DNA from 3 places in the Faecalicatena orotica genome. Region 3 is predicted to be linked to each of the others. Evidence: riboswitches for the same ligand, from Rfam matches in the RefSeq annotation. Region 3 holds a riboswitch; each other region holds the start of a gene.
The links. A riboswitch is a leader RNA that binds a small molecule or an ion and turns the genes downstream of it on or off. The one in region 3 is predicted to bind thiamine pyrophosphate.

Region 1 (10,859 bases), 120 kb from region 3:
TTTTAAACAGGAAGGGGCCTTTAACCTCCGCCTGAACGGCATGGCAGTGTGCCACGGTGACAGCCGCCATATCAGGATCGTAAAAAAAGAAGATAAGCCGGGGATTGATATTTATATCAGTGGGGAGGCAGAACAGGAGCAGGTCCACATACCGGTCGTTATGTCCGAGCCGGGCATGAAGGATGTTGTTTATAATGACTTTTATATAGAAGACGGGGCGGACGTCACAATCGTGGCCGGCTGTGGAATCCATAACGACGGATGCAGCGAGAGCCGCCATGATGGAATACACGCCTTCCATGTAGGGAAGAAGGCGAATGTGAAATACGTGGAGAACCATTATGCGGAAGGAACGGGAAGCGGGGATAAGGTGCTGAACCCTGTCACCAAGATTTATGTGGGCGAGAATTCAGTATTTACGCTGGAGACCACGCAGATTAAAGGCGTAGATTCCACAGAGCGGGAAAGCTTTATCGAACTGGCAGAGGGAGCGAAGCTGTATGTAACAGAGAAGCTTATGACGCACCGGGCACAGACCGCGGTTTCGAATATGGATGTGCAGTTAAATGGTGAGAACAGTTCAGCCAGAATCGTTTCACGATCCGTTGCGAAGGGGACATCCAGACAGGTATTCCACCCGAAGGCAGTAGGAAATGCCCTGTGCCACGCCCATGTGCAGTGTGATTCCATCATCATGGATCAGGCCCGGATCAGCTCGATCCCGGAAATCAATGCGAATCATGTAGATGCCCAGATCGTGCATGAGGCCGCGATCGGAAGGATCAATAGTGAGCAGCTGACAAAGCTCATGACATTCGGACTGTCAGAGGAAGAGGCAGAGGCGGTAATCATAGAAACATTCCTGAACTGATCCATGCAGGAAGGAGCAGTGCCAGGAATGAAGAAGGAAAAAGTGAATGACAAATGAATTTAACAATTACAGGCTCTCAGAAGATATTCTGGAAGCACTAAACGGTCTGGGATACAGAGAACCGACCAGAATACAGCGGGAAGTGATTCCGCCTATGCTTGCGGGGAAGAATGTTATCGTAAAAGCCCCCACAGGCAGCGGGAAAACGGCCGCGTTTGCCATCCCTGTCTGTGAAGACATTAGGTGGGAGGAAAATGCACCCCAGGCACTGGTGCTGGAACCGACCCGTGAGCTGGCAGTTCAGGTCAGCGAGGAACTGTTCCATATCGGAAGAAAAAAGCGTCTGAAGTCAGTGGCAGTGTTCGGCGGTTTTCCCATCGACAAGCAGATCCGGTCGCTGCGCCAGAAGTCCCATATCGTGACAGGGACGCCCGGGCGTATGATGGATCACCTTGAAAGAGGGAGTCTGAAGCTTGCTAAAGTAGAATGGCTTGTAATAGATGAGGCGGACCTGATGCTTGACATGGGATTTATAGACGAAGTGAAGAAGATTCTCTCTCTGGTCCCGGCAGGCTGCAGGGTATCGCTGTTTTCTGCAACACTGAAACCGGAGATTCAGGAACTTGCCGATGGATATATCCCGGATGCAGATCTTGTGTTTCAGGAAGCAGAAAATGTGCAGGAACCAGTAATTACTGAGAAACTGTATGAGACAGACCAGGAATGCAAGTATGAAACCCTGCTTGATGTCCTTATCGACGAGAACCCGCAGAGCTGCATGATTTTCTGCGGTACAAGGGAGATGACAAATGTCCTTTTCCAGAAGCTCCGGAGAAGGCGGATATTCTGTGGGATGCTGCACGGCGAGATGGAGCAGAGGGAGCGCCTGAAGACAGTAGACGCATTTAAGAGGGGCTGTTTTCGTTTCCTGATTGCAACAGATGTGGCGGCAAGGGGGATTGATTTTGAACAGATCACCCATGTGGTGAACTACGATTTCCCGACCGGGAAGGAAACCTATGTGCACCGGATCGGCCGGACAGGCAGAAATGGCAGATGCGGTACGGCCGTCAGCCTTGTGACTGTTGATGACAGAAGGATGCTGGAACAGGTGGAGAGGTATACAGGGAGGGAGCTTCCGGTAATTAAGGTGCCTCTGGCAGGGGAAGAAAAGGAAAAAGCATTCTGGAAATCCCAGCGTATCAAAACAGAAGCAAAACCCAAAAAAGGAGCTGCCCTGAATGAAGGGATCACCCGCCTGTCAATCGGGGGCGGTCGTAAATCCAAGATGCGTGCCGGAGATATTGTAGGGACGATCTGTAGTATTGAGGGGATGGAGGCGTCCGATATCGGCATTGTGGATATCAGGGAGAGCATAAGCTATGTGGAAGTTCTGAACGGGAAAGGAAATCAGGTGTTAGAATCTCTGCAGGCGAAACCAATCAAAGGGAAGATACGTAAAGTCAGAAAAACAAGGCTGTAGCCAGCCTGAGAAAGAGGTGGGGATATGATCCAGCCAGGAGATGCAGTCAGAGCGGTCAAGAGGTTTTTCGACGCGTATCTGACCCAGAGAGATATAGAAGCAACAATGGACTGCCTGACAGAAGAGGTACAGTGGGTCGGGACAGGCAGGTCGGAAATGGTTTACGGAAGGGAACAGGCAAAGCAGGCTCTGCTTATGGAGTTCTCACAGGCACCGGGATCATGCCATATTGAATATGAAAGTCTGGAAGAGGTCCTGATCTCAGAACGCTGTGCCGCTGTTCTGCTTACAGCATCTGTATATCCGGACGAAATGGACGCGGATATAATCTGGTTCCGGGTCAGTGCGGTCTGTGTGTCACAGAAGGATGAAGAATGCCGGATTGCAGCGGTTCATGCGTCAACCCCCGACAGCCGGCAGGAGGAAGGGGAATTCTTCCCGGCCTCAGGTCTCAGCCGTTTCGAGATGGAATACCAGCTGGGGAGCAGGGCACTTGACATTATAGGAAGGAGCATCCCCGGGGGAATGATGGGTGCCTATATGGAGCCGCCGGATTTCCCTCTTTATTATATCAATGATTTTCTGCTGGATTATCTGGGATATACATATGAAGAGTACACAGAAGCCATTGATGGTAAACTGATTAATTGTGTACACCCGGAGGACCGCGGGCTGGTTGAAAGTATTGTGACAGATGCCTGTCTGGGGGACAGGCCTTATGAAGTGCAGTACCGGATGCGGAAAAAGGACGGCAGTTATATCTGGGTGAATGATGTAGGAAAACTGGGGCGTTCCGAGGACGGGCGTGATATCTGCCTCAGTGTAGTGCGTGACATTACTGTGGAAATAGAGTCGAGGCAGCGCCTTGAGGAGCAGGCAGAAGAACAGAAACGGCAGGCAGGACAGTATGACCATCTGTTCCAGTCAGTCCTGTGCGGGATCGTACAATACCGGCTCACTGACGGCCGGGTTGTTTTCATAAGGGCGAACAGGGAGGCAGTCCGTCTGTTCGGTTATACGGAAGAAGAATTCTGGAAGATCAAAGAGTGGGATCTGGCGGGCCTGGTTGTGGAGGAGGACCGTGACCAGGTTCTCCGGGAGGCACGCGGCCTGCAGAAGCCCGGTGATATGAGGCGGTTCGAGTACAGGGTACGCCAGAAGGACGGCACCCCCTGCTGGATCATCGGAAGTGCGGAGGTGCTGGAAGATAGAGAAGGCAATGTATATATCCAGAGTGTATATCTTGATATTGATGCCCGGAAAAAAGCGGAACTGCGCAGCAGCAGGCTGTCGGAGCAGGTAAAAGCCAGCAATGAGATCATCCACCTCGCACTGGAACATACGACCACCTGTGAATTTTATTACTATCCCGAGACAGAAAAATGTGTGGTACCGAAAAGAACATGCGAAATGTACCAGTGTCAGGAGCTTTACGAGAATATGCCTGAGAGTATCGCCCGGGATCTGGTGGACGCAGAATTCAGACCTGCTTTTTATGAGATGTACGAGAAGATTCATAAGGGGGCTAAGACAGCTTCCTGTGAATTCCGGGGGAGGAACGGCTCTTTCTGGTGCAGGGAGACCATGTCTGTAATTATAAGTGAGGAAGACAAAACCCCCAGACTTGTGATTGGGATTGTAGAGGACATCACCCGCCAGAAGGAGGCAGAGGCGGCCCTTCTGGAGACCCGTTCAAGGGACAGCCTTACCGGGCTGTACAAAAAAGAAATCGGCATTGCCTGTGTTCTGGACTTCTTAAACAACAGAGAACCCGGTGACCACGGGGTCATGATGCTGCTTGATATGGACAATTTCAAAGATATCAATCATAAGGAAGGCAGTATTTTTGCAGATGCCATCCTGCAGGAGGTCGCGGACATCCTCCGTGCGGAGAGCGGGCCGGATGATATTCAGGTTCGTCTCGGCGGTGACGAGTTTATGCTTTTTTATAAACACAGCAATAAGTGTGAGGCCACTGTCAACGGCCCGCGCATCGCAGGGTTGGTCCGCAATATCCTGACGAACACGGAAAAAGACGTTCATGTATCAGTCAGCATCGGAATGTGCAGTACCGAAGTCTGTGATGATTACAACGGGCTTTACCGGTGTGCAGAGAGTACCTTGAAATATGTAAAGGAAAATGACAGGGGCAAGGCGGCATGTTATCTGGATACGTCCAATGAACTGGGGGTTTTCTTAACGCAGCTGTACACAGAGGAACATCTGGTAAATGATATTGAGGCGGGAGGGCCTGCGGCTTCAGCCGATCTGGTATCCTTTGCGCTCGATCTGCTGGGAAAGGCGAAGAACCTGAATGACGCTGTTTTCCTGCTGCTAGCGAGAATTGGGAAGACTTACCATTTCGACAGGGTCTCGATTATTGAGGCAAGCAAAGCTTATTTAAGCTATCACTTTTCCTACCAGTGGGCACGTAACAGGGCTGACCTCCAGCTGGGGCAGGATTTTTATGCTTCGGAAGAAGACTTTGATATCTGTGCACATATGTATGATGAGGATGGTCTGGCTCAGGAGAATGTAAGAGAGGGAATTTCCCGTTTTCCATCCTGCCTTCATGCGGGTATCTGGAATTACGGGGAATATGCGGGGTCAATGAGCTTCGAGGTGGATCAGGAAGGGTATGAGTGGACGAAAGAGCAGAGAAAGCTTTTGAAGGAACTGGTCAAGATTGTCCCGTCGTTTATCATGAAATCAAAAGCAGATGCGGTCAGTCAGGCAAAAACGGATTTCCTTTCCAGAATGTCCCACGAAATCCGGACTCCCATGAACGCGATCAGCGGCATGACAACGATTGCAAAAAGTGTGCTCGGTGACAGGGAAAAGACGCGGGAATGCCTGGAGAAAATCGAATCGGCCAACACGTACCTGATCGAGCTTATTAATGACATACTGGATATGTCACGCATTGAGAGCGGCAAAATGGAATTGGGCTACAGTGCCGTGGATCTGTCAGAACTGCTTAAGAATCTGGAGTCCATGTTCCGTGTGCAGGCGGCAGAAAAGCATCTGTCTCTGCTGTTTGAAAATGAATATCGTAAGAGATGCTGTCTGGCAGCGGACAGCCTGCGGCTGAATCAGGTACTGGTCAACATTATCGGAAATGCAATTAAATTTACAGATCAGGGAAGTGTAGTTGTGCGCGTAGAGACACTGGAAGAGGAGCCGAAAGCGGTGCTGCGTTTTTCCGTGACAGATACCGGCATCGGAATAGAAGAGGCAGCGATGTCGCGCATTTTCAATGCCTTTGAACAGGCAGATTCTGCAACGGCGGCTGTGTACGGCGGGACGGGGCTGGGCCTTTCCATATCCAGCCGTCTCATTCAGATGATGGGCGGGACACTGGAAGTACGCAGTGAAGTTGGAAAAGGATCCGAATTTTTCTTTACCCTGATACTGGATTATGCAAAAGAAGAGAAAAAAACGGATGAACAGGATGAGCAGCAGGGTCCGGTTATGGACTTTACTGGATGCCATATTCTTTTAGCAGAAGACAATGAAATGAACAGTGAGATCGCAAAGACGATCCTCGAGATGCATGGATTCACAGTCACCTGTGTATCTGATGGACTTGGGGCGCTGGAGGCATACTGCCGGGCAGAGCCTGGGACGTACGATGCGGTGCTGATGGATATCCGTATGCCTGTAATGGACGGTCTGGAGTCTGCCCGCAGGATCAGGACATCCCGCCGGGCGGATGCCAGATCAATACCGATCATTGCACTTACTGCCAATGCATTTGATGAGGATACGAAAAAATCAATGGACAGCGGTATGGATGGACACTTATCAAAACCGATTGACGTAGATAAGATGATGGAGCTCTTAGGAAGATGCATTTCAAGGAAAAAGAAGTTAAATCAGATATAAAACGGGCCCCGGAGTGTATCCGGGGCCTTTGCATTACTGTTTAATTTTCATCAATACACCTGTGTATCTGCTCCCGGTATACTGCCTTATCCTTGTACATTTCCATGTCTGATTTCCTCAACAGCAGATTCATGGCATTCCCACAGGCGGCCTCAGATGATGCATAGCCTGAAGAAACGGAAAAGGAAAATTCACAGGTTTCATTTTCCCTGTCGATCCGGTCTTTTAGTTTCTCAATGAGGCCGGGCAGATCCACGCCCGGGGACTGAATGACCACGACAAATTCATCTCCGCCTATGCGGAAGACCCGTCCCAGTCCCTGAAAAGTATCTGTAATGCACAGGGCTGACGCCTTTAAGATGATGTCGCCGGCTTTATGTCCGAAGGTATCGTTCGTAACTTTTAAATTATTGAGGTCAAAGGAACAAAGCGAAATAGGAACAGGCGTATCAAACCCCCGCATTTCGTCCATCAGGTTTTCAAACGCAAGACGGTTCTCAACCCCGGTGAGGAAATCTTTATAAGCAAGATCCTTGAGAATCTGGTGCTCTGTGTAATCACGCATGAAGGCTAGCATAACCCGGATACAGATATAAACCATGATTCCGATAAACATCAAAAAGCCATACCGCAGAAACCGGCTGTTGTCCGTCTGGGGCGATATGTAGAACTGAATCAGAGAAAGTAAGGCTGATACGATCAGCACGATCAGAGCTGCCAGCATAGGCCGGGCGTATGGCGACCGGTCCTTCCTGTAACGTTTCAACAGGAATATGAGAAGTACAATTACACTGAATACAATCAGGAAATGTGTAACAGGGAGCATTTCTACAAAACTGAAGATATTGAGTGAAAATAAAACACCCTGTACCATTATATTAAGCAGCAGAAGGAATTGTATCCTGGTCAGTATGCCGTATTTATCGGGGCAAAGTTTACCGACAAATGAAAATACAGGAATTGGCAGAGACATAAAGCTATAAAAGGAAAGTACACATACAATGACCGGGTTCTTCCAGAATAACTGCGGCAGCTGGGAATCTGTGAAAACCCAGATTACAGATAATAAAAGAAGAAATGCCAGAGGACGCAGCATGCTGCAGCCCTCCCATCTGCCTCTGTTCTTCTGCCACAGATAAAGGGCCAGCAGGCATATGCCGGTAATGAGCATGAAAAACAGGCTTATAATCAATTCTATATGAGAAAAAAGATAGTCTGTGATGTAAGCGCTCCCCGTGCCAAGTTTAATGGAATTCAAGCCGGTTTGAAGAAGCTTGTAAGGCTGATAGACTTCAATCGAAACGGTCTGTCCGCCCATGTCTGTATTCAGGGGAATCTGGGCAGTAAAATGTCCTGTCATACCTGATGGCGCCTGAATCTTGCCGGCAGAATAGTCATAGATACATAAATCATTGACAAATACTTTGATATAGGTGTAGTTCACTTCAATGAAAAGGCAGTCATAGTCCGTGAGCTCCGGCAGTGTTTTAGAAAATGTCACGGGACCCTGAGAATCTTCTTTCCATTTACTGATCTCGGGAATTGTTGTTATAGTTCCTGAACTGTCGGCAATGTACCAGTCTTCAGAAAAAGAACGAATTCCGGAGTCCTGAAACCGGCTGTATGGTGCATCATTCTGTAAACAGGAGGACACGATTGAAAAAGTATATATAAGAAGGGTGAGCAGGATGACTCCCAAATAGATATGCCCGGACTTATTTACTTTTTGGCCTGGTTCATTCATGAATGCTCCTCCTTTCTACTGCAATTCGCTTTGACTGATATTATATCATACTTTCGAACCGGTGTGAAATGAAAATAGAGGCAGGCAGAGTTTCATAATCTTAAAAAACTATTGAGTCTGTGGTTGAAAATATTGATGGAAAGTGTATAATTAAGAACGATGATATGAAAAAGGGGAGCCTGCGTAAGCAGGCTGAGAGTAAGCTGGTATTGCTTAGACCCGTAACCTGATTTGGATAATGCCAACGTAGGGAGATATGGAAGCAGACTTTGCGGATATACCTGTTTTGGTATATCTGCTTTTTTATTAAGGAGGAATTGTATGGAAAGGATTTTGGGAACAGCTAAAGGGAAGAAGACTAGGTGCCGCAGGGAAAGCATGCTTTTGTACGCGGTGACTGACCGCACATGGCTTGGGGACGCCACGCTTGCAAAACAGGTCGGGGCGGCCATAAAAGGGGGAGTTACTTTTATCCAGTTTCGGGAAAAACATCTGGATAAGGAGGCTTTTATCAGAGAGGCTAAAGAAATAAGGGAGGTCTGTATGAACTATCAGGTCCCCTTTGTGATCAATGACCATGCAGATATTGCTGCTGCGATTGATGCAGACGGCGTGCACGTCGGCCAGAAGGATATAGATGCCCTGGATGCGCGCAGGATACTGGGGGAGGACAAGATCATCGGGGTGACGGCCCGGACTGTGGAGCAGGCCCTGCGGGCGCAGGAACACGGGGCAGACTATCTTGGGGTCGGGGCAGTTTTTCAGACAAACACGAAAGCAGATGCCGTAGAGGTGAAAAGAGACACGGTAAAGGCAATCTGTGAAGCCGTGGATATCCCTGTCATTGCAATCGGAGGAATCGGGGAGGACAATGTACTTCAGCTTGCGGGAAACGGGCTGTGTGGAATCGCGGTGGTAAGCGCCTTGTTTGCCCGGCCGGATATTGAACAGGCCGCCAGAAATCTCAAGCGGCTGTCTGAAAAGATGGTAAACCAATGAGAAACGGACAGGATAAGAAAGGAAGTACGGCTATGAAGACCGCATTAACAATCGCAGGGAGTGACTGCAGCGGCGGTGCTGGTATACAGGCGGATATTAAGACGATGCTGGCAAACGGGGTATATGCCATGAGTGCGGTCACGGCGCTGACGGCCCAGAATACGACCGGTGTGGCAGGAATTATGGTGGTGGAGACGGAATTTCTGAAGAAACAGATCGACTGCATTTTTACGGACATCCGGCCAGATGCGGTAAAGATCGGGATGGTGCCCACTGCAGGGCTCATAGAAGCAGCAGCAGAAAAACTGAAGGAATACCGGGCCGGTAACATCGTCGCAGACCCTGTCATGATTTCAACAAGCGGGGCAAGGCTGATCGATGAAGACGCAGAAGCTGTTTTAAAAGAAAAGCTGCTCCCTGCGGCAGCACTTGTTACCCCGAATATTCCTGAGGCAGAGGTCCTTTCCGGCCTTACGGTCCGGTCAGAAGAAGACATGGTGCACGCTGCTGGAATCATTTACCACAGGTACGGATGCGCGGTCCTTTTAAAAGGCGGCCACAGGACCTGCGATGCCAATGATCTGCTGTATCAGAAGGACGGGACACGGTGGTTTTTTGGAAAAAGGATTGAAAACCCAAATTCACATGGAACAGGATGCACCCTGTCCAGCGCGATAGCCTCAAATCTGGCAAAAGGATATGATCTGGAGACGTCTGTTGAACGGGCAAAAGAATACCTGTCAGGCGCACTTAGGGCCATGCTTGACTTAGGAAAAGGAAGCGGGCCTCTGGACCATGCCTTTGTAATGGGTTGCAGAAATTCAAAAAAGAACATATAATAATATATCGGCTCCGAAAATGCCGGTCAGACTATTGAGTGGGAGACGGTATATGAAGAAAAAATATTTAGGAATTATTTACATTGTATTATCCGCTTTTTGTTTTGCACTTATGAATATGTTCGTACGCCTGTCAGGTGACCTGCCGTCCGTACAGAAAAGCTTTTTCAGAAATCTGGTGGCGCTTGTCTTTGCATTCGCCATCTTAAAAAAGGACAGGGTCTGGTTTTCCGGAAAACGGGAAAATATCAAGTACCTGTTTCTACGCTCCGCAGCAGGGACGGTCGGGATACTCTGCAACTATTATGCGATTGACAGGATGGTCCTGTCAGATGCCTCTATGCTGAATAAGATGTCCCCGTTTTTTGTCATCATCTTCAGTTTCTTTATATTAAAAGAAAAAATAAAACCCCCGCAGATTCTAATTGTGGCCGGGGCGTTTCTGGGAAGCCTTCTGATCATCAGGCCGACGGCACATATTTTCCAGTCCCCGGCGGCACTGGTCGGACTCTTAGGCGGGCTCACGGCCGGACTGGCATACACTTATGTCAGACTGCTGGGTGAGAAAGGGGAGAAGGGACCGTTTGTCGTATTCACCTTCTCCACATTTTCCTGTGTTGTAACGCTGCCGTTCCTCATTTTCCAGTATCATGCGATGAGTGCCATGCAGCTTGTTTATCTGCTGTTTGCCGGTCTTTGTGCGGCAGGCGGGCAGTTCAGCATTACAGCGGCATACTTCCATGCCCCGGCACGGGAGATTTCCGTCTATGATTATTCACAGATTGTATTCTCCGCACTGCTGGGATTCTTCGTGTTCGGACAGATTCCGGACGTGTTAAGCTGGATGGGGTATGCTGTGATCTGTGTGATGGCAGTATTGATGTTCCTGTATAATAACCGTGGGAAAGACGAAGGGAGGACGCATGCATGAAAAATGGGATTTCATTAATTACACCGGTATCCAAAGACCTGCTGTATACCAAGATAGCAGATGCAGTCTCAGACTATATCAAGAATAACCACCTGATGCCGGGGGAT
Region 2 (10,859 bases), on a different contig from region 3:
GCAGGTCGCCGATAATCTGCCCGAAACGATGTGCCGGTGATTTTGCCATTTTTACCCCCTCACCCACAGGCGCCCTTCTTTTAAGGGAACGCTGTGCTTTCTGTTTTTCCATTTTACATTTCGATCACGTGTCTTTTCAAACCAGTATTCTTTAAAACCTGCGGAAATAGCCAGTCTGCCCAGCCATTCATCGACCGGAACATAAATCCCGTAAGGTGCGGAATCGCCGATTACAAAGCAGGTCAGGGAACCATCCTTGCAGACGCGGCGGAGGTTCTTCCAGATTTTAGCGAGATCCAGAAAATAAAGCGCGATCATGGTGTGATAGTTCTTTTTGCCGCCGTGGAGCTCCTTCTCGGCGTCCAGCTGCCTGCAGACGTCCAGTATTTCCTCGTAGATCGGTTCGAGCAGCGGTGACTTCAGAAATTCATAAGTATCTTTGCGCTCGCGGGAAACCATCTGTGAACAGGAGCGGACCAGATTTGGCCGTATCTTCTTCTGCAAATCCCCCCAGCCCTTGATTTCCCCGAGTACGGACAGCTCCAGACGGGTCGCGTCGGCATAATCATAATTATTCGCATACGGGGGAGAAGTGATAATCAGATCTACGCTGTCAGCAGGGACGTCAGAATCTTCCCTCGCATCCTGAAATAACAGATTTGCTTTGGACTCATGGGAATGGGCCTGCATATACTGCATGTCCCCGCACATGATGTCCGTCTGTTTCTGAAAGGCTTCGTATGCATCCGCGACCCTTGCCTTTGTCTTATTGGGAAGCACATACTGCCATGTGGCAGTTCCGGCATGCGAAGCGCTGCGCAGGATTGAAATAAAATTCATCCATGCCAGAAGATATTCATCTGTATCATCCTTATTGATTTCCAGTGCTTTTCTCAAATAATTTATTTTTTTCAGATTATCGATATCATAGCTCTTATAAACGATATCAGGATAAGTATACATCTTGGTCTTTAAATGCTTAGCACAGTCCAGTATCTTATCGGCCTCGCGGATGAACAGGTCCGTGTCGGCAGGCCATGATAACTTTGCTTTTGCTACTTTATAAACAAACGGGTGTCCTTCATATCCAATGGAAGAGATCCCCATTTTATCACATACTAATAGTGTTGTTCCGGAACCGGCAAACGGGTCCATAACGGTGACGGCATCTTTCGAAAGCTGGCTGGAGGCCAGATATTCATGAATCATACTTTCAACCCACTCTGCTGAGAAACCGGCTGAATAGCGGTACCACCTGTGGAGTGGAAGGGACATATTATCGATGAAAGTTGAAGTGCTGTCTTTTTGAATGCTGTTAGCCATCGTTGTTTCCTTTCATTTTTGGTCTAAAATTACAGTATAACACAAAATTTAATCCCGAAGGGTTCCTGATAGAATTTCCAGCATTTTTTCAATCTTTTCACGGAGGACGCCTACTTTATGTTATCGACCTATATTGTAACAAATAATCGCAAAAAAGTACAGAATTTGCTTTTTTCAAGCTTGACAAAAAATTTGTGATCATGTATATTTATACACATAAATTGAACAGGGGAGCTTATAGATAGGCTGAGAGGAAGTTGTGAACTTCGACCCATATACCTGATTTGGATAATGCCAACGTAGGAACGGAAGTAAGTAATATTACGGGAAGTGCCTGAGGCATTTCCCGTTTTTGCGTTTTGGCTTTAAATTACATAAGCAGTACCGACGAGAGTGAATGAGAGTTCATGAAGGGGTGCACCACCGCGGGTGTATTTCTTTTGTGAACTCTTTTTCCATAATAAAAGAAACATGAAAATGATCGAGAGGAGGAAATGATATGCTGAAAGTAAACGGAAAGGACAGGATGTTTACAGCCGGGATGACCGTGGCGGACCTGCTTAGGGAAATGAAACACCCGGCGGAGCGTGTAGCTGTTGAAAGAAACGGGGATATCGTGCCGAAGAGATGTTTTTCAGAGGTCTGTCTGGAGGACGGGGATACGATCGAGGTTGTAAGTTTTGTGGGAGGGGGCTGATTATATGCTGACATTCGAAGAAATAGAAGCGGCGCTTATCCAGCGGCATACAGAGGAAATACAGAAAAAACTGAAGACTGCGAGAGTGGCGGTGGCCGGGCTTGGCGGACTTGGCTCCAATGTGGCCTTTGCACTGGCACGGATCGGCGCCGGGCACCTGCACCTGATTGATTTTGACCGGGTGGATATCACCAATCTTAACCGGCAGCAGTATTTTATCCGGCATATCGGCCTGTACAAAACAGAGGCATTAAAACAGGAGCTTGAGGAAATCAATCCGTATCTGGATATTAAGACAGATTGTGTGAAAGTGACGCCGGAGAATCTGAAGCAGTTGTTTCAGGAGGAAGATATTGTCTGTGAGGCGTTCGATGAACCGGAGGCAAAAGCAATGCTGGTCAACGGGATTCTGGAACATTTCCCGGACAAGTTTCTTATAGCGGCATCCGGCATGGCTGGATATGGCGGCAGCAATGCGATCCATACGAGGAAGATTACAGAACATTTTTACCTGTGCGGGGATGAGACCGCAGAATCCGCGCCCGGAAATGGGCTGATGGCGCCCAGAGTGGCACTCTGCGCCGCCCATGAAGCAAATCTGATCACAGAATTAATTATAGGAGGAAAAGAATAATGGAACAAAAAGACACACTGGTCCTCGGGGGACATTGTTTTGAATCACGTTTTATCTTAGGTTCGGGCAAATATTCACTGGAACTGATACGGGCAGCCGTGGAAAAGGCCGGGGCACAGATTATTACACTGGCCCTGCGCCGGGCAAATGAGGGAGGAATGGCAAATATTCTGGATTACATACCGGAAAATGTAACGCTCCTTCCGAATACTTCAGGAGCCCGGAATGCTGAGGAGGCAGTGCGGATAGCCCGTCTGTCCAGAGAAATCGGGTGCGGGGATTTCGTGAAGATAGAAGTTATCCATGACTCCAAGTATCTGCTCCCCGACAATTACGAGACAATCAAGGCGACGGAAATTCTGGCAAAGGAAGGTTTTATCGTAATGCCTTATATGTACCCAGATCTGAATGCGGCGAGGGACCTTGCAAATGCCGGTGCAGCCTGTATCATGCCTCTGGGTTCACCGATCGGTTCTAACAAGGGGATCTGTACAAAAGAGTTTATCCAGATTCTGATCAATGAAATTGACCTTCCGGTCATCGTGGATGCCGGCATAGGAAAACCTTCACAGGCCTGTGAAGCAATGGAAATGGGCGCGGCAGCGGTCATGGCGAATACGGCGATCGCGACTGCCGGAGATATCCCTGCAATGGCCGAAGCCTTTAAAAAGGCAGTGGAAGCCGGGCGCAGTGCATATCTTTCAGGGCTGGGCCGTGTACTGGACCAGGGGGCAAGCGCCTCATCACCGCTTACCGGGTTTCTGGCAGAATAGGAGGAGAAATGAGCAAAGAGAATCATGTAAATGAAAGTATTTTAAATGCTGAAATCAAGGAGTGGCAGAAGAAAAACCGTATCGACCATATGACCTATCTCCCGGGGATGGAAGTAATCGAATCGGAAATTCAGGAACAGGTATTATCTGCCATGAATACATACGATTACAACAAGTATACAGAAGCGGATGTCCGGCGTGCACTGGCACACGACAGCCGCACACCGGAGGATTTTGCGGCGCTTCTATCCCCTGCGGCGCTGTCCCTTTTGGAGGAACTCGCACAGTGTGCAAGAATAGAGACGAGGAAGCATTTCGGAAACGGTGTAAATATGTTTACCCCTGTCTACATAGCCAATTACTGCGAAAATTTCTGCATTTACTGTGGGTTTAACTGTCATAACAAGATTAACCGGGCACAGCTTGGCGAAGAAGAGATCGAGAAGGAGATGAAGGCGGTTGCTGAAAGCGGACTTGAAGAAGTCCTGATCCTGACAGGGGAGAGCAGGGCAAAATCCAGTGTGGAATATATCGGAAAAGCCTGTGAAATTGCACGAAAATATTTTAACGTCATCGGTCTGGAGATATATCCCGTGAATTCGGATGAATACGCTTATCTCCACAAATGCGGTGCTGATTACGTGACAGTATTTCAGGAAACCTACAATGCAGAAAAATATGAGACACTCCACCTGGCCGGGCATAAGAGAATCTTCCCGTACAGGCTGAATGCACAGGAGCGTGCACTCAGAGGCGGGATGCGGGGCGTTGGTTTTGCGGCGCTGCTCGGACTGGACGATTTCCGCAAAGACGCATTTGCGACGGGAATGCATGCCTACCTGCTCCAGAGAAAATATCCGCACGCCGAAATCGCATTTTCCTGCCCGCGGCTGCGCCCGATTATCAATAACGAGAAGATCAATCCGATGGATGTCCATGAACCGCAGCTCCTTCAGGTAGTTACGGCCTACAGACTGTTTATGCCGTATTCGAGTATAACGGTTTCGACAAGGGAATGTGCACGGGTAAGGAACAATCTTGTCAATATTGCGGCCACGAAGATTTCCGCCGGCGTCAGCACGGGAATCGGCGAACATGTGGAAGACATCGAAGAGAAGGGCGACGACCAGTTTGAAATATCGGACGGGCGTTCGGTGGAGGAGGTCTATCAGGATCTGCTTGATCTGGACCTGCAGCCGGTCATGAAGGATTATCTGTATGTGTAGGGGGGAAGATTGTTATAAAAATATCATCGCGGTTACAAACAGAAATTTATGTGACCGCCCTTACATGGAGCAAATCGAAAGAATCTGCTCCAGGCATCCGAAAGCGGTGCTGGTCAGAGAAAAAGATTTGCCTGTGAATGAGTATGCACGGCTTCTGGCACAGGTGCAGGAAATCTGTCTCAGATATGGCGTGCAATGCATTGCACATACTTATACAGATGCGGCTGTACAATGTGGAATTGATGTGGTTCATTATCCTCTGAATCTTCTGCAGGATGAGATGCATCACCCTGTATCTAAGAAAAAAATACTTCATATCAGGAAGAAGGGAGCTTCGGTACATTCCGTTGAAGAGGCACTTCTGGCAGAAGCGCTGGGAGCGGATTACCTCACGGCCGGACATATTTTTGAGACCGGATGCAAACCGGGAGCAGCACCCCGTGGGAAAGATTTTTTACGTTCCGTCTGCACAGCCGTGAAGATTCCGGTCTACGCGATTGGCGGGATGAGCGCGTCGGAAAAATGCGTGGAAAGTATGGTTTTATGCGGCGCAGCAGGCATATGTGTGATGTCAGAATGTATGCAATGGTAAAAGTGCACAAAATTTATTTTTGTAATTATTAGACAAAAAAATGTCAAAAATGTTGGAAACCCCCGTAAAATCAAAGGACTCCGTTAAAAATTTCACTAATAAAATTTCTATTAAATTTTTATAAATTCTGTGCAATTCCACATATTGAATTGTTGGCAAATATACTATATTATTTTAGTGAATAGGTAAAATAAATAGATTTATAGAATCACACTATAATCTAAGAACAGGGGGATCAGCCATTGGAAGCATTGGGAGAAATTGTTGTAAAGGTGAATGATTTTCTGACGAGCTATTTATTGATCGTAGTACTCGTCGGAGCAGGAGTCTGGTTTACAGTCAGACTGGGATTTGTTCAGATCAGAGGGTTCAAAGAGGGCTGGAACCGGACATTTGGGGGCCTGTTCAAAAAGCAGGGAGCAGCCGGGGCAGACGGTATGTCATCTTTCCAGGCACTGGCAACAGCAATTGCTGCACAGGTAGGTACAGGTAACCTGGCAGGAGCGGCAACAGCAATTGCAGTCGGAGGTCCGGGAGCGATCTTCTGGATGTGGGTCAGCGCATTCTTTGGAATGGCAACGATCTATGCAGAGGCCATGATGGCACAGAAGTACAAAGTTGTCGGAAAAGACGGCGTGGTTACCGGCGGTCCGGTATACTACATAAAGGCAGCATTCCACAACAATATGTTTGGTAAGATACTTGCCGGGGTCTTTGCAGTTTTAATCATTCTTGCATTAGGCTTCATGGGAAATGCGGTACAGGCCAACTCCATCGGAGACGCATTCAACGGAGCATTCGGTATCAATCCTGTTATCGTAGGCGTGATTGTTGCCATCCTTGCATTCCTGATCTTTGCAGGAGGTATCAAACGTATCGCTTCTGTAACAGAAAAAGTCGTACCAATTATGGCATTGTTCTATATCATTGGTTCACTTATCGTAATTTTTGCTAACTTCAAGAATATTCCGCTTGCATTTGAAGAAATCTTTGTAGGTGCATTTGCTCCTCAGGCAATCGGCGGCGGTGTGCTTGGAGCTACAATCCAGAAGGCAATGCAGAAAGGTGTTGCACGTGGACTGTTCTCAAATGAAGCAGGTATGGGTTCCACACCTCATGCACATGCAATTGCAAAAGTAGATCATCCGGCAGAGCAGGGCTTTGTAGCAATGATGGGAGTTTTTATTGATACATTCGTTATCCTTACATTAACAGCACTTGTTATCATCACAACACGCTCGGTAACACCAGATGGTTCTTTAACAGGAACAGCACTGACACAGGCAGGATTTACAGCAGTATTCGGCAAATTCGGATCAATCTTTATCGCGATTTGTATGTTCTTCTTTGCATTCTCTACCATTATTGGATGGTATTTCTTCGGAGAAGCAAATATAAAATACTTATTCGGACCGAAAGCCGTAAAGATTTACACAGTTCTGGTATGTGTATGTGTAGTACTTGGTTCTATTGCAAAGGTAAGCCTTGTATGGGATATGGCAGACTGCTTTAACAGTATGATGGTTATTCCGAATATCATCGGCCTTGTATTCTTAAGTAAGGTAGTTAAGAGCGTACATGACGACTACTATAATAACTTCAGAAAGAACAAATTAAAGAAATAACTACCCTGCGTGAGATCGAAAGGTCTCACGCTTTTTCGTTTTTCAACAGAATTGATCTTACAAGAAGAGGAATATTTTTACAAAAAAAGCCCACACTAAAGAAAAAATGAAAGAAGGTATTATGTGTGGGAGAACAGACGGTAAAACTATTGAATGAATGCAGCAAAGGCTGTAAAATGGGGATCGACAGCATCGAACAGGTCAGGAAGTTCATCACGGAAGATGCAGAACTGGAGAAAGTAATCGGGCATTATGATGAAAAATACAAGAGGCTGGACGAAGAAACCGCACAGCAGCTCCGTAAATACGGGGAACCCGAAAAAGAACCACCCATAATGGCGGAAGCCTTTTCCTGGATGACGACAGAGATGAAACTTATGGTCAAGGGTAACCGCAGAGAGGTGGCAAAACTTATGATAGATGGCTGCAGCATGGGAATCAAATCAATTAGCGAGGCCCTCAACAGCAATACGGAGGCGGAAGAACCGGCGAAGTCCATAGCAAAAAAATTAGTCAAAGCCCTTGAAGATTTCATGAAGGATATGAAGCCGTTTTTGTAGCTTCGTCTCTGATTTCCCTGAAAGCTCTTGACGAAGCTATTTTGGTAAGCATATAATAATAGAAACGAAAACCCAACATGCCACTTTATCAAGCGGACTACGTTGGGTCTTTTCCTTATTTTGATACTATAATGAAGTCGATTATTATGCAGGAGGATACAAGAGATGAAGAGAATGACATTGGGAACCAGCAGCCTGGAAGTTCCGGTAATCGCGGCGGGATGCATGAGAATTAATGCTCTGGATGAGGAAGATCTGGAGAATTATATCAATAAATGCATGGAACTTGGCATGAACTTCTTTGAACATGCAGATATTTACGGCAGCGGAAAATGTGAGACGCTGTTCGCAGAAGCATTTGAACGCACCGAGTTCAGACGCGAGGATATTATCCTCCAGTCCAAATGTGGAATCGTACCCGGTGTTATGTATGACTTTTCTAAGGAACATATTATTAAATCCGTAGAAAACAGCCTGAAAAGACTGAACACAGATTTTCTGGATGTTCTGGTGCTCCACCGCCCGGATGCCCTTGTGGAGCCTGAAGAGGTTGCGGAAGCATTTGACCTTTTAAACGCATCCGGAAAGGTCAGAAACTTTGGTGTATCGAATCACAAGCCGATGCAGATAGAATTGCTGAAGAAGTATGTCAAGCAGGACATCGTAACGGACCAGCTTCAGATGAGTATTCCATTTTCTAATATGATTGCCAGCGGGCTGGAAGTGAACATGCTGACAGACGGGGCAGTAGACCGTGACGGCAGTGTTCTGGACTACTGCAGGCTGAAAGATATGACGATTCAGGCATGGTCACCATTCCAGTATGGGTTCTTTGAAGGCGTGTTTATTGGCAGCAGCAAGTATCCGGAACTGAATCAGCAGCTGGAGGATCTGGCTGAGCGTTATGATGCCACACCAACTACAATAGCAACAGCATGGATACTAAGACATCCGGCCCATGTTCAGATGATCGCAGGGACAACCAACCTGAACAGGCTGGAAGAGATCGCACAGGGAAGCGAAATAAACCTGACGCGGGAAGAGTGGTATCAGATTTATTTGAGTGCGGGGCATATACTGCCTTAGGTTTCGAATAGAGTCCGCCCGGCGTAACCGGGGAAGGGGCTTATGGGAGTGCGGGTTTTGATGAAAAGCAGCCCTAGATGAAAATGAGCGGGAAATGAAGGCACCGCCGGCATGCGAGTAAACGCTGGATGCGTTTACTCTGTAGGCCGGCTTGAAATCAGGCTTTGTAAGCCTGATTTCAGCCTTCATTTCCCGCTCGTTTTCATTTAGGGCTGCTTTTCATCAAAACCCGCATTCCCATAAGCCCCTTCCCCGGTTACTCCGGGCTGCTTTATTCGAATCGGAAGGTAGTGACTCAAATGAGAAATGATTCCTATTTATCTGTGATTTCGCTGTGCAGTTCCTGTAAGGATTTTACATCCCCGTTGCCGTGTTCTTTCACGTACTTGATTCCTTTGGCTGTGGCTCTTGCGGCTGCCATTGTGGTCATGTAAGGGATTTTTCCTTTGATTGCTGCTTTTCTTAAGTAACTGTCATCGTGGGCGCTGTCTTTTCCTACCGGTGTGTTGACGATGAGGTCTATCTTTCCGTTGGTGATCAGGTCCAGGATGTTTGGTCTGCCTTCGTAGAGTTTCTTTACTTTCTCAGCTTCGATTCCGTTTTCACGGATCAGGTCGTAGGTCGTTCCTGTCGCTACAATTTTAAATCCGTCTTCAGCAAAGCTTTTTGCGATCTCTACAACTTCTGGTTTGTCCTTGCGGCTTACGGAGATCAGTACAGTTCCTGACAGCGGGAGTTTTGTCTGGGTTGCTTCCTGAGCCTTGTAGAAGGCTTCACCGTAGGAGGCAGAGAGTCCTAACACTTCTCCTGTGGAGCGCATTTCAGGTCCGAGTACCGGGTCTACTTCCTGGAACATGTTGAACGGGAACACGGCCTCTTTGACACCGTAGTTCGGGATGTTCTGTTCCTTTAATGACGGCACCGGAGACGGTCTTCCTGTAATTTCGGAAGTGATAATGTCGGTAGCGAGCGGCACCATGCGGATGTTGCAGACCTTGGATACAAGCGGCACGGTTCTGGATGCACGTGGGTTAGCCTCCAGTACATATACTTTTCCATTCTCGATTGCGTACTGCATGTTCATGAGGCCCTTGACATGCATTTCTTCTGCAATTTTTCTTGTATATTCTTTGATCGTTTTTACATTTTCCTCTGAAATGTGTACAGAAGGGATGATACATGCGGAGTCACCGGAGTGTACGCCGGCAAGCTCGATATGCTCCATAACTGCAGGAACGAATGCATGTGTTCCGTCACTGATTGCATCCGCTTCACACTCCATTGCATGATTCAGGAAACGGTCGATCAGGATCGGGCGGTCAGGTGTAACGCCTACCGCAGCCTGCATGTAGTTGGACATACTTTCATCATCATATACCACTTCCATTCCACGTCCGCCTAATACATAGGACGGGCGAACCATAACCGGGTAGCCGATTTCCTTTGCGATATTGATTGCTTCGTCTACGTTAACAGCCATTCCGGATTCCGGCATCGGGATTTCCAGTTTTTCCATCATTGCACGGAACAGGTCACGGTCTTCTGCAAGGTCGATGACAGACGGTGCGGTTCCCAGAATCTTCACGCCGTTCTTTTCCAGGTCTGCGGCAAGGTTCAGTGGTGTCTGCCCGCCAAACTGCGCGATGACACCGACCGGTTTTTCTTTCTTATAGATACTTAAGACGTCTTCCAGAGTCAGAGGCTCGAAGTAAAGCTTGTCTGAGGTATCGTAGTCTGTGGAAACTGTTTCTGGGTTGCAGTTTACGATAATCGTCTCAAAGCCAAGTTTCTTTAATGCAAGTGATGCATGTACACAGCAGTAATCGAACTCGATTCCCTGTCCGATACGGTTTGGACCTCCGCCCAGAATCATGATCTTCGGCTTGTCTTCGTTTACCGGGTTTTTATCTTCTGCATTGTAGGTGGAGTAGTAGTAAGCACTGTCCGGCGTGCCGCTAACGTGAACGCCTTCCCATGCCTCTTCCACGCCGATCTCAATGCGGCGGTTTCTGATATCATCTTCCGGAATCTCCAGAATCTGGCTTAAATATTTATCGGAGAATCCGTCTTTCTTTGCAGAAGCCAGCAGTTCATCTGAAGGGAGGTGTCCTTTTTCTTTTGCGACAGCTTCCTCTTCCTCAACCAGTTCTTTCATCTGTGTAATGAACCATTCCTTCACTTTTGTGATCCCGTGGATTTCTTCCACAGATGCACCCTTACGGAGTGCCTCATACATAATGAAATGGCGCTCGCTGGATGGCGTGATCAGGAGATGGAGGAGTTCTTCTTTTGTTTTGGAAGCGAAGTCTTTTGCATAGCCAAGTCCGTAACGTCCGGTTTCCA
Region 3 (10,859 bases):
CTGCTCCTGATATCCTGCCTCCCCCGGATGAATCACCGGAAATCCTTCTTTCTTTGCATGTGCTATTTTCTTTTCGTCAACCTCAGTAACCAGAACCTCTGCACCATAGGCCCTTGCTGCCATTGCATTCAAGAGCCCCATCGTCCCCGCACCGATCACCACAACGGTTTCAAAAGGTTTGATATCCAGCATACGGATCCCATGCATAACTGTGGACAAATTCTCCAGAAATCCAATCTCTTCAAAAGGAATATCTGAGTGAAACTTGATCACATTTCTCGCATCCGCCACATAATAATTAGCAAAACCAAAATCCCCCCAGTATCCGTCCTCTGACTGTACCCAGTCGTCCTCTATATTCGTACAGCCCAGAGTATGGCCAAGCCGGCATTCCCGGCACTGCCCGCAGTTCTCATAAGCTACCAGGCCGACTCTGTCGCCAATATTGAGATGACTGCCCGCATTCTTCCCCTTTTTGATGATTACCCCTGCATTTTCATGTCCTCCGGCCATCGGCATTGGCTGATTTTTTCTCGCCCCGGTCCACAGACCGTAATCTGTTGTACAGATATTGCATGTTTCCATCCTGAGCAGAACCTGATCATCCCCCAGAGGCGGGAGCGGCCTTTCATGCACTTCCGCCTGATGTGCAGCTGTGATTACTCCAAACCTCATTCTTTCCTCCATTATGCAGCCTCCTTTTCAATTATTTCTTTATTTTTCTGTTTTTATATTGATTGTTTTCATTATATATGTTAAATATTATATTATTTTCCTTTTTTCTGTTATTTTCTTCCTATTTTTAATTCTGTTTGACGATTCGAAAATAAATATGGTTAATTTTAAGGACATGATAAATTAAGAATTGTCCGGCTTCATCCGGGACAAACTGATAAGATGTATAATATCATGCAGTATGTCATGTACTTTGATGCAGTCATACAAAGACAAGCTCTAATAATTCGAGGAGGTTCCGTATGGATTTACAGATCATTTCATCAAGCCAAAATCTTCCCTATAGGATAGAAATCAAATCCCCGTCTCAGGAAGAACAGCACATTCATCCTGAACTGGAACTGGTTTTTATTTTAAAAGGTTCTGTGGAATATTCTGTGGATTACAAGAAGTACATTCTGAACCAGAGAGATTTTTTCTTTGTAAACAGTCTGGAACTACATCACATTAACTCTTATTCATCCGAGAGCCGGATTTTATGCATACACATCGACCTGCTTGCTTTTACCCGCTTCTATCCGGGGATTACAGATTATCCCTTTCAATACAGGGATACGTTAAACAACAGAGAACATACCGTTTATAAAAATATTTATGCCCAGCTCCATACACTGCTTTATCAATTGGTAGAAAAACCTGACACATTCCTGCTATTGTCGATGTCATGCATCACTAATATTCTCATAGAATTGTGCGAGTCCTGTATTAACATGCAAACTTCTGAGTTGTACGTTAAGAAAGATGAAAAAAGGACCCGGATTATAAACATACTAAGCTATTTGAATGAAAATTATTCGGAGACAATTACCCTTGACATGCTGTCTGAAAAATTCAGTTTAAGCAAACCTTATCTCTCAAAATATTTTAAAACGGTCATGGGAACCGGATTTCTGGATTATGTAAACAGACTTCGTATCCACAAATCACTGGACATGCTGTGTAATACAGAAGAAAGGATTATAGACATCGCACTTGCCAATGGATTTAACACCCAGAAATCTTACAGCCGGGTGTTTCAGAAAGAATTCGGACAGAGCCCTTCCGAATACCGCACGAAGAACCGAAGCTCAAAAAAATCCCCTGACCCGGATCTTATAAAGCCCGTTACAAGAGAAAATCTGATTCAGGATTTTCCACCCGGAAAACAGGTTCCATATACACTGCCGGATGAGGAAATCCGAACTGTCAATATCGGTTTTAACCTGAAAACGGCTGTGGACTGGCCCCTGAAACAGATCTGGAACCGCACGCTGTTTCTCGGCAGTGCTTCATTATGCCTGCATCGCAAGGTACAGAATGAAATCCGTGAGCTGACCGCAGAGATTCCATTCCAGTATATAAGGTTCTATGGAATCTTTTCCGACGACATTTTTTTCTGCAGAGAATCGAAAGACGGTACCTACACCTATTTCTGGGAAGAAATAGATGAATTGTTAGACTTTATATGTAATCTTTCACTGAAACCATTCTTTGTGTTTGGCCCATCCTGCGGATTCTTTGCTACAAAACGCGAACTGCTTGGGATTGTGCCTCAGAATTATGCGATTCTGGCTTCCGGGAAAAAATGGGGCCTTATATTGTCTGATTTCTGTTCCCACTGCATTGAGCGCTATGGCAGGCAGGAAGTAAACAGCTGGAAATTCCAGGTCTGGTCTCTTCCGTCAGAAGGTGCCATGAGAACTTCTGAAACCGCACATGATTTTTTCCGTTTCATGAAAAAAACATATCTGACCATACGCCAGATACTCCCACAGGTGCAGATTGGTTCTCCCGCCCTGCTGCCGGATTATGAAGAAGATTGGCTGGATTCTTTTTTTACTTACTGCAGGGAAGAGCACATTCAATTTGATTTTATGAATGTCTACTTATACACACCTACAAATCCACTCAATCTTAATCATCATTATTATGCACCTTCTGGTTTGACAGATGCGGACTTCACAGACAGTCAGAATTATTTTAATGAATCCACACTGAAAATCATTCATTGTATGCAGCGCAATCAGTGCACAGCACCTCTGATTGCCTCAGAGTGGAACATTAACGACTATCCTCAGGATTACTGCCGGGATACCGTTTTCATGCTTTCTTATCTTCTTCATACCCACCTGAACGCGCCACGGCAGATTGATGAAATTATCTATTCCCTAATGCAGGATTACCCGAACGAACTTATTCCATCAGGGGAAACTTTTTACGGCGGTCCCGGCTTTCTCACTTCTGCCGGGTTAAAAAAGCCAGCCTATACAGGTTTGTGGTTTTTAAATCAATTGGGGGATAAAGAGATCTTCCGCGGTGATTCCTACATTATTACCCGCTCAGGAGAACAGTACCAGTTTATATTCTATAATTACTGTTATTTCAGCAGGACCTTTTTATCAGGGGATAAGGATCTGCTGTCCAGCTTTGACAGATATAATATTTATGAAAAGGGAGAGACGCTGAAACTGAATCTGGTACTCAATCTGGAATCTGGCAATTATAAAACAGAAGCCTATCTCCTCGACAGGCTGCATGGTTCCGTATACGATGCCTGGATGAACATGGGGCATCCCGATTCCATCAGCGGCAGCGTTCACAAATATTTGAAATCAAAGGACGGCCCTCTATTATTCATCGAGACGAAGCAGGTAAAGGAAAATTTATTAATCGAACAAGACGTTCCCGTACATGGTGCAGTGCTCCTTTTAATCGAAAAGCTCTCCTGACAGCTGCCGCCGTCCACATTCCTTATAGCAGAATATGGACGGCACAGCACTCTAAAAAAAGCTCCTGCTTCACTTCTTAAGCCTCGAACATCTTCCCCACCTGCAGCATCCCCCACCCCTGCCGGGCGTATTCCGTCTGTACGCAGGATGCCCGCAGCCTAAGTTTCACTTCCACATTCGTCATATCCGGATATTTGGACAAAAGGCAGGCAATGGCTCCTGATACAACCGGAGTCGCCATCGAAGTCCCGCTCTTTACCACATACGGTTTCTGCCACCGGTTGGTATAGTCTCCGTTGCAGCTCAGAATATTCGTCCCCGGCGCCGACAGATCCGGTTTCACAATGCATTCCTGAGTCGGGCCGTTCCCGGAATAATTCCACTCTCCGGTATTCCCCCTCCCCTGTACCACTGCCCTCCGATCCTCAATCGCCCCCACGGTAATGACCTTCTTACTTGTGCCCGGAACCGCCACGGTTCCCTCTTTCGGGCCATAATTTCCTGCAGATACAACGACAACCAGCCCTTCGTCCCAAAGTGCGTCCACCGCGTCCAGAAGGCGCTTCTCCTGCGCCGCATCCAGTCCCGGCTGGGTCCCCACAGAGATATTCACAATCCGCAGCTTCATCTGCCTGTGGACCGATAGCAGCCAGTCTATGCCTGCAACGACGTGATCAACAGAGCCATTTCCCGTATGGTCCAGTACCTTTCCCATCAGGATTTCCGCCTGAGGGGCCATTCCCCCGTAGATACCAGAGGAAAGTTTCCCGCTTCCGCCGAGAATTCCCGAAACGTGCGTCCCGTGTTTCCCGTCGTCGTATATCTTTTCTTTATTATGAACGAAATCTCGAAATCCGATGATTCTTCTATCAAAATCAGGGTGCAGCGTAATCCCCGTATCAAGGACCGCAACCCGCACACCCTGTCCCAGGCATTTATTTATCAGGATATCCGGGCACCAATACCCTACTGTCTGTTTTACCCATTTCATAGAAACACCTTTTTTAATAAGGTATTCAGAAATCTTGTCCTGCGTCCGCGTCAAACAGGTCCGGTAAAATTTTTTCAAAAACTTTCTCACACATTTGTAACCCGCTACATATTATGAACTGTAATCAAACATATATGGAGGATTTAACATGAGTGATTTAAGTGCTACAAACTGTGGATGTGGATGTGAGAGTAACTGCGGAGGTGGCTGTGGCGGCGGAATGAACTCCTGCCTGTGGATCATCATCCTGCTTTGCTGCTGCGGCGGCGGTTTCGGCGGCGGATGCGGCGGAAACAACTGTGGATGCGGCGGAAATGACAGCTGCCTGTGGATCATCTTACTGCTTTGCTGCTGTGGCGGTTTCGGCGGCGGAAATAGTTGCGGATGCAACAATGGCTGCGGATGCTAATTAGTTCACTGCAATAGAACATTCTAATCTAAAAAGTCCTAAAAATCCCCGGTACAGCTTCCTGTGCCGGGGTTCTTTTATGGCCTTGCCTGATTCTCATGGTTCTGGCTGTTCTTCGCTTTCTGTTCCTTCGTATCTTTATTCTCGTTCAGACGTTTCTTGAGCATGCAGTCCTCATCAATCTCATATACTGCATTACCGTCAATGATTAATTTTCGTTTCATATCAATTACCATTCCCTTTCTATTCCCTATTATAGTATGTAGGAACATTAACTTTAGTCTTTCCAAATCCTCATATTTTTATACTTCCGAACATATATATTTACAACGTTATAATTAGGAGTGCTTATGGAAAAACAACCGCCAAAACCAATGACACCTTTTGATGAACTGGTAATACCGCAGCAGCTTCATATGCTGAAGCTGATCCTTCCCTACACTCCTTCTTCTAATCAGCAGTTCCTTGGGGTCTTTATCAAATTTCTGGAATTGAAAGAAACAATGGCATTTTTTCAGAATTCCGGAAATCCTTTACATACTCAGGCATTCAACCGCAGTTCTCCGCCGACTGCTATGGAAATGCTGCAGGAAATCAAACCCTATATGCCTCCGAAAGAAGCTGAAATGATGGACACTTTTTCGAATATGATGAATATAATGGAAATGGTACAGATGTTTCAGGGAAGCGGGGGTGACACGGGCGGAAGTCCCTTCGGAGACATGTCAGATATGTTCTCCTCCTTTGGCGGGGGATCCGGCGGATTCAATCCGATGGATATGATGATGGGGATGCTGACTCCTGAACAGCAGAATATGTTCCAGATGTACAATCATATGTTTGAGGATGAAATGAACTCAAATGAGATGGGTTCAAATGAAAACAGCACAGATCCTGACGGCACAAAAGACAGCTTTTTCGAGAAAGGAGATGATACAGATGAACGAATGGATGAACAATCCGGCAATGAAGAATATAGACCCGGTTAAGCTGGAGCTGATACAGATGGCAGCTTCCCAGACTTCCGGCAAAAGCGGCAGGGACCTTGCCCCGGTCATGCTTGCCCTGATCACCAATGCCAATAAAAAAGGCATCAGTTTCACAGGGGATGAGATGTCACTGATACTGGAAATCCTCAAAGAAGGCAAATCCAAACAGGAACAGGCCCAGATCGACCAGACTATTAATATGGTCAGTTCAATTATGAAGAAGAAGGGTTAAAAACCTTCTTCTTTTCTCTTAATCCGCATCTCTCTTCTCTTTTCAGCGGCCTCCCACTCTGCGCGCTCTTCCTCCCCTTCCAGAATCAGGCGCGGAACCCTCGTCGGCTTATCATTGTCATCCAGGGCAACCATTGTGAAATAGGCCCGGTTGATCGGACGGCGCATCCCGTCCATGTTCTCCACATAAGTATCCACACGGACTTCCATAGATGTGTTCCCCACGTAAGTCACCTTCCCGATGATCACGATCACATCCTTCTGGTAGGCACCCTGTATGAATCTCAGATTATCTACCGATGCAGTAATAATATTGCCACGCGTGTGGCGCTTTGCCACCAGCCCTGCCACATCATCCAGCCACTGCATCAGGATTCCTCCGAACAAACGTCCTGCCGCATTCAGATGGTTCGGGCGCACCATGTGCACCGTCTCCACCCTTGAATCAGCAACTCTTCTCTCTTCAACCATTACAACAACTCCAATCCGCATTCTGCTGCTATATTTTTATAGAATTCCAAAGTCTGAAGATCCTCACAGAACAGAGGATACTCCAGATTATAATTCCCCCAGACCACCGCTTTATGTCCCGTAAAGTAAAATGTGGAAAACAGCCAGTTTCGCGCTGTAATCCCGGCCAGAAAACCTAAGTTCTCCTCTTGAAGCGGATAGTAGACCCATCCCCGGTCTATCTCAAATTCTGAAAAAACAGACTTTTCTTTCTCATCCAGCCCGGCCTCAAACTGTTCCTTTTGTTCCTTTTCAAGCACCGCATAATAGAAATCTGCGTATGCTTTGTCATTGTTTTCCTCCAGACAGCGCATAAGGAATGCTTCCATCGCCTGCTTTCCGCCTTTCAGTATGACTGACTGATACTGTCTCAGTCCTTCTCCCACGTTCCCGGTCAGGATTGCCCCTTTAGATGCCAGACCTTCTTTACTCATTGATTGAAACATATTAACCTCCCCGGCAGCCAGAAACTCTATGAAATGATACTTCTCTATTATAATCTCTAAAGCAGTCACACTTCAAGGTAATTTTCCGGAATCTGTTGAATTCTCTGTGCCTTTCCTGTAAGATTGAAACATCAGAATCTAAAACCATTTCATTTAAATGAGGGGTTACCCTCTTTACAAAAGGAGATAACACAATGCATAATATCAAATTAACACTGGAATATGACGGTTCCCGCTATCAGGGATGGCAGCGCGCCGCGGGGGAATCCACGAATACGGTTTCCAATAAGCTCTTAGAAGTCATTCACAAAATGACCGCCGAGGATGTGGAATTATACTGCGGGGCAAGAACGGAAGTCGGTGTCCACGCCTATGAGCAGACTGTCAGCTTCAAGACCACCTCAGATATGAAACCATACGAGATTCAGCAGTACCTGAACCGCTATCTCCCGATGGATATCGCCGTGCTCACGGCCGAAGAAATGCCTGAACGCTTCCACGCCTCTTTAAATGCGGTTTCCAAAACATATCTGTACCGTATCGCCATAGGTGATGTCCCCAGCGTATTTGAGCGCAAATACACCTATTACGCCTTCAAGACACCGGATATCACGGTTATGCAGCAGGCGGCAATCCAACTGATCGGTAAACACGATTTCAAGAACTTTTCTACCGTAAAAAAGAGCAAGTCCACGGAAAAAGAAATGTATGAGATTAAAATTTATGGCGATGCCGATGAAATACAGATTTCCATGCGTGCAAAGGACTTCCTGCACAACATGCCCAGAATAATCGCCGGCACACTGCTTGACATCGGTCTGGGAAAGAGAAAGAAGGAATGCATCGAAGCCATCTTCTCCGGCGGGGAAGCAGCCAGCGCACCATGCGATCCCAAAGGACTGTTTCTTCAGGAAATCGAATATTAAAAGAGGGGCTTTACGGCCCCTCATTATTATTTTTATAAAATATCAATATGTTCCCCTGCCAGTGCCTTATTCATGCTGCGCACCGCACAAAATTTCCCGCACATGGAACAGGTATCCTCGTGTTCCGGCTTCCGCTCATCACGAATCCGTCTTGCCGTATCCGGGTCTATTGCACAGTCAAACTGCGCCTCCCAGTCCAGTTTTCTTCTTGCATCCGCCATTTTGTCATCGATTTCGCGTGCACCTCTTACCCCTTTCGCAATATCCGCTGCATGGGCAGCGATCTTGGAGGCGATGATCCCCTGCTTCACGTCCTCCACATTCGGCAGTGCCAGATGTTCCGCCGGAGTCACATAACAGAGGAATGCCGCACCGGAGGCCGCCGCGATGGCACCGCCGATGGCAGATGTGATATGGTCATAGCCCGGCGCAATATCCGTCACGAGAGGTCCCAGCACATAGAACGGTGCCCCCTGGCAGACAGACTGCTGTACCTTCATGTTCGCGGCGATCTGGTCCATCGGCATGTGGCCCGGCCCTTCCACCATCACCTGCACATCCTTCTCCCACGCCCGTTTCGTCAGTTCCCCGAGGCGCACGAGTTCTTCAATCTGGCAGACATCCGTGGCGTCCGCAAGACATCCCGGCCTGCATGCATCCCCAAGAGAAATCGTAACGTCATATTCACGGCAGATATCCAGAATCTCATCATAATATTCGTAAAATGGATTTTCCTCCCCAGTCATGCACATCCATGCAAACACAAGGGAACCTCCCCTTGAAACAATATTCATTTTCCGCTTGTGGTTCTTGATCTGGTCAATCGTTTTCCGGCTGATACCGCAGTGCAGCGTCACGAAATCCACCCCGTCCTCCGCATGCAGACGTATCACATCAATAAAATCTTTTGCAGTCAGTGAATCCAGATCCCGCTGGTAGTGGATCACGGAGTCATAGATCGGAACCGTCCCAATCATTGCCGGGCACTCACTTGTCAGTTTCCGCCTGAACGGAATGGTATTCCCGTGGGAAGAAAGGTCCATGATGGCATGCGCCCCCATATTAGCGGCCTCCATCACCTTCTCCATCTCCACATTATAATCCTTGCAGTCTCTGGAAACACCCAGATTCACATTGATCTTCGTCTTCAGCATAGATCCCACACCCTCGGGGTCAATACAGGTATGCCTCTTGTTCGCGCAGATCACCACCCTGCCGGAAGCTACAAGAGGAAGAAGTTCTTCCACTGTCATAAGCTCCTTTTCAGCCACAGTCTTAAGTTCTTTCGTCACGATACCCTTTCGTGCCGCCTCCATTTGTGTTGCATAATTTTCCATTTCTCTTTACGTCCTTTCTTGAATCGTCTTTAATTTGTAATTAGATTCTGATGGATTCAAGTAAGCCACGCGGATGAATACGTAATCGAGGTGCGGGATTCCCCGGATATTGCTTTTAAAAAAGAAAAACTGCTGCAATGCAACATGAGCATTACAGCAGTAAAATCCATTCACCCTCTGTATATCCCTACGTTGGCATTATCCAAATCAGGTTCATGGGTCTAAGCGATTCAGCTTACTCTCAGCCCGCTTGATACGCGAGCTCCCCTGTTTACGTTTTTTATTATACTATGCGGCCTGTCTTCTGACAAGAGAAAACTGACGATTTTTCTACCACGATTTTTCCATGTTCCAAATTATGGTGTAAACCCTAAAGGAAAAGCCCTGTAATATGAAACGCCAGAAAACTTACTATCCAGGCAACCGCCAGCTGGAACAGAACGATCCCGAGTGTGACTTTTCTGCTGCCCACTTCCCGTCTGATCGTCGCAATCGTAGCCGTACATGGCACATACAGCAGGCAGAATACCATCAGTGCATAGGCATTTGCCGCGCCGAACCCCATTGCGCCCAGTGTCCCTACGAAGCTTGTCATCCCGTGGGCCGTAGTGATGTTCTGAATCCCGAACAGAACACTGCAGCTGGATACAACGACTTCCTTCGCCGCGACTCCGGCAATCAGCGCAACCACGATCTGCCAGTAACCCAGCCCGAGCGGCTTAAATACCGGTACAATGGCCTTTCCCACGATGGAGCCAAAGCTCTGGCTGATGTCCGTCACATACCCGGACATGCCGAAGTTCAGAATAAACCACATGATGATTGAAGCGATAAAGATAACCGTACCGGCTTTTGAAAGGTAATCCTTCACCTTTTCCCACACATAAATCGCAATCGTCCTTGCGTTCGGAGTCTTGTACTCTGGCAGCTCGATGAGCAGCGCATGCTCTGCCTTGCTTCCGTCAATCTTGGACAGAATAAATGCCGTCGTAATCGCCACGACAATTCCGAGGATATACATGGAATAACAGGCCAGCATTGCATTTTTCCCGAAAAACATGGAAGAAAACAGTACATAAATGGGAAGTCTTGCGCTGCATGACATAAACGGCGTTACCAGAATCGTCTTCAGCCTGTCCTTTCTGTGCTCCAGTGCACGGGAAGCCATAATCGCCGGAACCGAGCATCCAAATCCGAGCAGCATCGGAAGAAACGCCCTCCCAGACAATCCAAGATGCCCCATGATGTCATCCATGACAAAGGCCACCCTCGCCATGTATCCGCTGTCTTCCAGAAAAGCCAGTGCCAGAAACAGGATAAAGATGTTCGGCAGAAACGTCAGGATGCCTCCCACTCCGGAAATGATCCCGTCTACAATCAGCGACTGCAGCATGGAACTGACGTGCCATGCCTCCAGCAGATTCCCGGCTCCCCCCGAGATCCACTCGAGGGCAATCTCAAAGTAGCCTTTCAGCCAGTCTCCGACCGTGAATGTCAGAAAGAATACAAGCGCCATGATCCCGAGGAAAATCGGAAGCCCCAGCCATTTACTGGTCATGTACCTGTCGATCTTATCC

Region 1: linked by a shared signal. The riboswitch ahead of thiE (thiamine phosphate synthase) and the one ahead of thiC (phosphomethylpyrimidine synthase ThiC) in region 3 are both predicted to bind thiamine pyrophosphate.
Region 2: linked by a shared signal. The riboswitch ahead of thiS (sulfur carrier protein ThiS) and the one ahead of thiC (phosphomethylpyrimidine synthase ThiC) in region 3 are both predicted to bind thiamine pyrophosphate.

What each region holds. Positions count from the first base shown of each region.
Region 1 covers NZ_CAJJZH010000003.1:23,510-34,368, forward strand. Annotated here, with positions in the region: gene ABIN22_RS06900 (SufB/SufD family protein) at 1-871, shown strand, start outside; gene ABIN22_RS06905 (DEAD/DEAH box helicase) at 918-2,354, shown strand; gene ABIN22_RS06910 (PAS domain-containing protein) at 2,379-6,239, shown strand; gene ABIN22_RS06915 (sensor domain-containing diguanylate cyclase) at 6,280-7,983, opposite strand; TPP riboswitch at 8,145-8,253, shown strand; gene thiE (thiamine phosphate synthase) at 8,305-8,982, shown strand; gene thiD (bifunctional hydroxymethylpyrimidine kinase/phosphomethylpyrimidine kinase) at 9,015-9,821, shown strand; gene ABIN22_RS06930 (DMT family transporter) at 9,874-10,752, shown strand; gene ABIN22_RS06935 (FadR/GntR family transcriptional regulator) at 10,749-10,859, shown strand, end outside.
Region 2 covers NZ_CAJJZH010000002.1:496,514-507,372, forward strand. Annotated here, with positions in the region: gene ABIN22_RS05810 (DNA methylase) at 1-49, opposite strand, end outside; gene ABIN22_RS05815 (DNA methyltransferase) at 52-1,323, opposite strand; TPP riboswitch at 1,541-1,647, shown strand; gene thiS (sulfur carrier protein ThiS) at 1,823-2,020, shown strand; gene thiF (thiamine biosynthesis protein ThiF) at 2,025-2,654, shown strand; gene ABIN22_RS05830 (thiazole synthase) at 2,654-3,427, shown strand; gene thiH (2-iminoacetate synthase ThiH) at 3,436-4,653, shown strand; gene ABIN22_RS05840 (thiamine phosphate synthase) at 4,646-5,245, shown strand; gene ABIN22_RS05845 (alanine/glycine:cation symporter family protein) at 5,488-6,870, shown strand; gene ABIN22_RS05850 (hypothetical protein) at 6,996-7,430, shown strand; gene ABIN22_RS05855 (aldo/keto reductase) at 7,596-8,516, shown strand; gene carB (carbamoyl-phosphate synthase large subunit) at 8,830-10,859, opposite strand, start outside.
Region 3 covers NZ_CAJJZH010000003.1:148,260-159,118, reverse strand. Annotated here, with positions in the region: gene ABIN22_RS07500 (zinc-dependent alcohol dehydrogenase) at 1-687, opposite strand, end outside; gene ABIN22_RS07495 (GH39 family glycosyl hydrolase) at 978-3,443, shown strand; gene ABIN22_RS07490 (S8 family peptidase) at 3,520-4,434, opposite strand; gene ABIN22_RS07485 (chorion class high-cysteine HCB protein 13) at 4,583-4,843, shown strand; gene ABIN22_RS07480 (hypothetical protein) at 4,921-5,067, opposite strand; gene ABIN22_RS07475 (hypothetical protein) at 5,194-5,832, shown strand; gene ABIN22_RS07470 (hypothetical protein) at 5,783-6,064, shown strand; gene ABIN22_RS07465 (acyl-CoA thioesterase) at 6,061-6,534, opposite strand; gene ABIN22_RS07460 (hypothetical protein) at 6,534-7,019, opposite strand; gene truA (tRNA pseudouridine(38-40) synthase TruA) at 7,214-7,945, shown strand; gene thiC (phosphomethylpyrimidine synthase ThiC) at 7,978-9,282, opposite strand; TPP riboswitch at 9,450-9,562, opposite strand; gene feoB (ferrous iron transport protein B) at 9,653-10,859, opposite strand, start outside.